DNA from 2 places in the Enterobacter sp. UPMP2061 genome. Region 2 is predicted to be linked to the other one. Evidence: predicted binding sites of a transcription regulator. Region 2 holds the regulator's gene; the other holds the start of a gene.
What was found. The regulator Fur, encoded in region 2, represses iron uptake genes when iron is present. The targets are predictions, from matches to a motif close to ATAATAATGAGAACNACTATCAA.

Region 1 (3,424 bases), on a different contig from region 2:
TGGAATCGGCTGAACAACGCGAGATGTTGCTGCGATTCGGCGTGGACTATTTGCAGGGCTATTTGATTGGTAAACCACTGCCCCTGACGGAGCTGGAGGCATAAAAAAACCGGGAGCGAGGACTCCCGGTTTTTATTGCACGGTATGAATTACAGAACCAGTGCTGCAATAGAGGCAGACAGGACGCTCACCAGCGTTGAACCGTAAACCAGCTTCAGGCCAAAGCGAGAAACGACGTTACCTTGCTCTTCGTTCAGGCCTTTAATCGCACCAGCGATAATACCGATGGAAGAGAAGTTCGCGAAGGAGACCAGGAAGACGGACAGGATCCCTTCCGCACGAGGGGAGAGTGTGCTGGCAATCTTCTGGAGATCCATCATCGCCACGAACTCATTGGAAACCAGTTTCGTTGCCATGATACTGCCCACCTGCAACGCTTCGTGAGCGGGCACGCCCATCACCCAGGCAATCGGGTAGAAGATGTAGCCCAGAATACCCTGGAAGGAGATACCGAGTACGGCCGCAAACAGGGCGTTCAGCGCAGCGATCAGCGCGATAAAGCCAATCAGCATCGCGGCGACGATAATTGCAACCTTGAAACCCGCCAGAATGTATTCACCCAGCATTTCGAAGAAGCTCTGTCCCTCGTGCAGGTTTGACATCTGAATGTTCTCTTCGCTGGCATCCACGCGGTACGGGTTAATCAGCGAAAGCACGATAAAGGTGCTGAACATGTTCAGAACCAGCGCCGCAACTACGTATTTTGGTTCCAGCATGGTCATATACGCGCCCACGATAGACATGGAAACGGTAGACATTGCGGTTGCCGCCATGGTGTACATGCGGTTACGGGACATCTTGCCGAGGATATCTTTATACGCAATGAAGTTCTCAGACTGACCGAGAATCAGCGAGCTGACTGCGTTAAAGGATTCCAGTTTGCCCATGCCGTTAACTTTCGATAACAGGAAGCCGATCGCACGGATAACCACCGGCAGAACGCGGATGTGCTGAAGGATACCGATCAGGGCAGAGATGAAGACGATAGGGCAGAGCACCTTCAGGAAGAAGAAGGCCAGACCCTGATCGTTCATGCTGCCAAAGACGAAGTTTGTCCCTTCGTTGGCAAATCCGAGCAGTTTTTCGAACATTTCGGAGAAGCCTTTCACGAAGCCCAGGCCTACGTTGGAGTTCAGGAAGAACCACGCAAGTAAAACTTCAATGACCAGCAGTTGGACAACATAGCGAATACGAATTTTTTTGCGGTCTGTGCTGACCAGCAATGCAAGTGCAGTAACGACAACGAGTGCCAGGACAAAATGAAGGACGCGGTCCATATTTGCTCCAAATATGAGGCAGGTTTAATTTCCGTGCACATTCTATGTAACAAGCACAAAGAAAACGAGATCAAGCCCACACTATAGTTACATCCTGTGACGAGTCTCAAAAATAGTGATCAACAAGACATTTTTGTTATGTTAGGTAAATGAGTGAAAAGTTAAGTTTGTGTGCTACGCTTCACAAATGTCTGCGCATTTTCACATTCTGTGACCTTGCTCCACCTGCCTGTCTATCGTTCCTGACTATCAGAGAAATCATGTTAACCGTTACAAATGAACTTGATAATCATTCTCATTTTGATAGCATAAAACATAGCAAAGGCTATATTTCCAGAGGCAGAAATGACGAATAGTCGCGTAGAGAGTAGCAGCGGCAGAGCGGCACGCAAGCTGCGGTTCGCATTAATGGGACCGGCATTCATTGCCGCGATTGGCTACATCGATCCGGGTAATTTTGCGACCAACATTCAGGCCGGGGCCAGTTTCGGCTATAAACTGCTGTGGGTTGTGGTCTGGGCCAATCTGATGGCGATGCTGATTCAGATGCTCTCCGCGAAGCTGGGTATTGCTACCGGAAAAAACCTGGCGGAGCAAATCCGCGATCATTATCCACGTCCGGCAGTTTGGTTTTACTGGGTTCAGGCGGAAATTATCGCCATGGCCACCGATCTCGCCGAGTTTATCGGGGCGGCGATCGGCTTTAAGCTTATCCTGGGCGTCTCCCTGCTTCAGGGGGCCGTGCTGACCGGTATCGCCACTTTCCTGATTCTGATGCTCCAGCGGCGGGGACAAAAACCGCTGGAGAAAGTCATCGGCGGCCTGCTGCTGTTCGTCGCTGCCGCCTATATTGTTGAGCTGATTTTCTCCCAGCCGAATCTGGCGCAGCTGACGAAAGGGATGGTGATCCCGTCGTTACCCACTTCTGAAGCCGTTTTTCTGGCTGCGGGGGTGCTGGGGGCGACCATCATGCCGCACGTCATTTATCTGCACTCTTCATTAACCCAGAATCTGCATGGCGGGACGAGTAAAGAGCGCTACTCCGCCTCGAAATGGGATGTGACTATCGCGATGACCATTGCCGGATTTGTGAATCTGGCGATGATGGCGACCGCCGCCGCCGCGTTCCACTTTAACGGGCATACCGGGGTTGCCGATCTCGACCAGGCTTACCTGACGCTGGAGCCGTTGCTGAGTCATGCCGCTGCCACTATTTTTGGTTTAAGCCTGGTTGCTGCGGGTCTTTCATCTACGGTTGTGGGGACACTGGCCGGGCAGGTGGTGATGCAGGGGTTCGTACGTTTCCATATTCCGCTGTGGGTTCGCCGCTCGGTCACGATGCTGCCTTCCTTTGTTGTGATCCTGATGGGGCTGGATCCGACCCGCATTCTGGTGATGAGTCAGGTACTGCTAAGTTTCGGGATTGCGCTGGCGCTGGTGCCACTGCTGATCTTCACCAGTAATAAATCGCTGATGGGCGAACTGGTGAATTCGACGTGGGTGAAGCGCGCCGGGTGGGCCATTGTGGTCGTGGTGGTGGCGTTAAACTTGTGGTTGCTGATAGGCACAGCCGCAGGCCTGTAAAAGAAAAAGGAGCCGGAAGGCTCCTTTTTGTTGTTAATGGTGATGGCCGTGACCGTGGCCTCTGCCTTTTCCATGACCCCAGCCGCCACGGCGGTCGTCACGATCGTTCCAGCCTTCGCGGTAGCCGCGTTCGTAAGCCTTACGCTTATCCCAGCCACGGTGATAGCCGTTATCGTGTTTCCACCAGCGGTTTTGACGCCATTCATAATGGCGATGCCAGTAGTCACGGTCGCGCCAGTAGCCACCGTCCCAGTATCTGCCGTAGTCATCACGATCGCCAATTTGTAATTTAATCGATGGCAACAGGGTGATTTCGCCCGCACTGGCGACCAGCGGGGCCGAAGCCAGTAATACCGCTGCAAGAATCAGTGACCTGAACATACTCTTCTCCTTCACGATCGGGGCCGCTGTGCGACCTGTTAACGCAATTTTACGAGTTGGTAAACATTCGTTTCATCGCCTCAACTCCTAAATCAGGAACGAGAGCACTTTTTGCTAAAAGT
Region 2 (3,424 bases):
GTACGACACTAGATCTGTTCGCGAATGAGCGTCGACCGGGACGACCGAAAACGAATCCGCTTTCGCGCGATGAACAGCTGCGTATCAATAAACGCAACCAGCTTAAACGCGATAAAAATCGTGGGCTTAAGCGTGTCGAACTGAAGCTGAATGCCGATGCCGTCGATGCGCTTAACGAGTTAGCTGACGCGCGCAACATCAGCCGCAGCGAACTGATCGAAGAGATGCTGATCGCCCAGCTTGAGACGTTACGCGGCAAGGCGTGAGTCAGAAAATCCCCAATATTACCTTTTTCATGTAGCACAGAGTGCAGTCCTGCGTGATAGCTGTTTCCGCAGGGTTGCCTGTTCTGCTATTATTGCCCTTATCCGTGGACAATTTGCGCCACCATACCATTAAGTTTCAAGAGGTTATTTTACTCATGGCAATCATCGGCATTTTCTTTGGCAGTGATACCGGCAATACTGAAAATATCGCAAAAAACATTCAAAAACAGCTCGGTAAAGACGTTGCTGATGTGCATGACATCGCCAAGAGCAGCAAAGAAGATCTCGAGGGCTATGACATCCTGCTGCTGGGCATCCCGACCTGGTACTACGGTGAAGCACAGTGTGACTGGGACGATTTCTTCCCGACGCTGGAAGAAGTAGACTTCAACGGCAAGCTGGTTGCCCTGTTTGGCTGTGGCGATCAGGAAGACTATGCTGAGTATTTCTGTGATGCGCTGGGCACTATTCGCGACATCATTGAGCCACGCGGTGCGGCGATCGTCGGTCACTGGCCAACGGCGGGTTACCATTTCGAAGCGTCCAAAGGTCTGGCAGATGACGATCACTTCGTTGGCCTGGCCATTGATGAAGACCGTCAGCCAGAGCTGACCGCTGAGCGTGTAGAAAAATGGGTTAAGCAGGTTCGTGAAGAGCTGAACCTGGACGATATCCTTAACGCCTGATATCCCTGCGGCGCAACTCCGGTTGCGCCCGTTTTCCAGGTAAAACCGATTAAATTAATTGCTACAAACTTTTAACTTTTTCGCCCAGACCTGTACAATATCCCCCTGGTAAAAAGTGGGTGCCATCGAACAAGTTTGTTGGTGATACCACGTTTTTATAAGCATACTTTGCTTGAGACTTGCAGTTTTCATTTAGCCATGGCAGTTCTATAATGAGACGCATTATCCCAAGTGCATTTTCTGTCACTTCTTCTTTTGAAGTGAATCGTTTAGCAACAGGACAGATTCCGCATGACTGACAACAATACCGCATTAAAGAAAGCTGGCCTGAAAGTAACGCTTCCTCGGTTAAAAATCCTTGAAGTGCTTCAGGGGCCAGACAATCACCATGTCAGTGCGGAAGACCTTTATAAGCGTCTTATCGATATGGGTGAAGAGATTGGGCTGGCAACCGTCTATCGTGTGCTGAACCAGTTTGATGACGCGGGCATTGTTACTCGTCATAATTTCGAAGGCGGTAAATCCGTGTTCGAGCTGACTCAGCAGCATCACCACGATCACCTGATCTGCCTCGACTGTGGCAAGGTCATTGAATTTAGCGATGATTCCATTGAATCACGCCAGCGTGAAATCGCCGCCCGTCATGGCATCCGCCTGACCAACCACAGCCTGTACCTGTACGGTCACTGCGCTGAAGGCGATTGCCGCGAAGACGACCACGCGCACGACGCGAAATAATATCGTGTTCATACTCTGAGCCAGCCGTAAGGTTGGCTTTTTTTTGCCTGAAAAAAGTCCGGTGGCGCTGCGCTTACCGGGCCTACGGGCTGTGACACCGTTGTAGGCCCGGTAAGCGCAGCGCCACCGGGCATAAAGCAACTTATTTATTGTTATTGCGAATCTCGTCCCAGATCTTATCGCAACGCTTCGCCACTTCCTGATCGTTACCGCTTTTCCGCGCCTGGATACAGGCCTGGTAATCCATCACGCGAACATTTTCCTGCGTCGCAAACTGCTCATGCGCTTTCTCTTTTTTCAGCACATTCAGCACGCTCTGGCAGGCTTCAATCTTCTCTGGCGATCCTTGTGCTGTATTGATGCAGGCGCTATACGCCTCCTTCAGACGGGAGTCTTCTTTCTGCGCCTGATCCTGCGCACACGCCACCAGCCCCGATGCCAGCAGCGCAACGATTACCATTTTTTTCATCATATGCAGTCTCCATGCAGGCGGGATTTCGCCCGCCTGCGTATTCATCAGAAGATTGTGAATGGCGCAATGACCATGAATTTCACGTCACGTTCATCCTGGAAGATGTTGCCGTAACCGCCCGCGTAGCTCGGGATATCGGAGTGGTTGTCATACTGGGTGAAGTGCAGTTTGAACATCGTGCCTTTCGCACGGCCCTCCTGAAGGGTGTAAATCGCATCCAGACTGTATGAAGACTCTTTCAGACGGTAATTCGGATCGTAGTAGGCGTCTGGCGTAGCCATATCTGCTGGCTTCGCGTCCCAGGCGTACGCGTAGGACGCACCCACTGCCCAGCCAGGCAGGTTCCAGTTCTTCAGGTCATACATTGCGCCGAAGAAGACCGCCTTTTCGCCGTCGGCGTTGAAGTCAGAGCGGTTATCCCACCAGATATCCAGACGACCATTGGAAGAGGCGTAGGTTGGCGTCATACGTTGCAGGAAGTAGCCCTGCTGCCCTTCTGCCTTGACCCATGTTCCCTCCAGACGTAAATCAACCTGACCTACCTTGTAGCCGAAGGTCAACGCCTGTAACCACGCGGTGCCGTCATAGATATCATTTACGCTGCCATCACTGACTTTGTCGCGCGTACCGTAGAACTGATAGCTGGTGCTCAGCGGGCTACCCGCGATATCAAATTTGTAGCTGGCTTTAGCAAAGTACTGATCGATATAGCCTTCAGCCTGACCAAAAGCAGCTTCCAGCACCAGATCGTTTTTGAAGTCGTACTTCGCCCCCAGCGAGTGGAGATAATCAACTTTGGTTTTTTTATCATTCTGATAGAACTTGTCCATCTCAATGTGCCACGGCGCTTTGTACTCGTTGGTCCACATATAGGAGAAGCTCAACGCCCCCGCATCGCCGTAGTCAAAATTAGCACCGGCTTCCGCACCCTGATAGGTACCTGGCATAAAGCTCCAGTGCGGTGCTAACAGCGTCTGGCCGGTTGGCTGGATATAACCTCCACGCGCCCAGACCGGACCATATTTGAATTTTGCAGCCGCTTTATACAGGCTGATTCCGCTTTTATCGCCGGACCAGTCTTCGTCGTAGGCTTTATTGCTGGAGGAGAACGCAATTTCGTTCGGATGGCCGCTGTCGCCATTTTCGGCCATTTCAATTGCGGTGAACGCTGCAATATCGATCCCGAACATATCGGCGGCATATCCCGACTGGAAATCAAGGTTAGCGTTCCAGGTCGAGTGAGAAAGGTTGGTTTTGTATTT

Region 1: ACWKXX_RS06450 (Nramp family divalent metal transporter) is a predicted target of Fur. The motif match lies at 1,620-1,642, and genes of this name have one in related genera.

Annotation. Positions count from the first base shown of each region.
Region 1 covers NZ_JBSKJP010000002.1:184,814-188,237, forward strand. Annotated here, with positions in the region: gene ACWKXX_RS06440 (EAL domain-containing protein) at 1-104, shown strand, start outside; gene nupC (nucleoside permease NupC) at 150-1,337, opposite strand; gene ACWKXX_RS06450 (Nramp family divalent metal transporter) at 1,683-2,921, shown strand; gene ACWKXX_RS06455 (DUF2502 domain-containing protein) at 2,955-3,302, opposite strand.
Region 2 covers NZ_JBSKJP010000001.1:417,344-420,767, reverse strand. Annotated here, with positions in the region: gene ybfE (LexA regulated protein) at 1-266, shown strand, start outside; gene fldA (flavodoxin FldA) at 422-952, shown strand; gene fur (ferric iron uptake transcriptional regulator) at 1,244-1,690, shown strand; gene chiQ (ChiQ/YbfN family lipoprotein) at 1,833-2,159, opposite strand; gene chiP (chitoporin ChiP) at 2,207-3,424, opposite strand, start outside.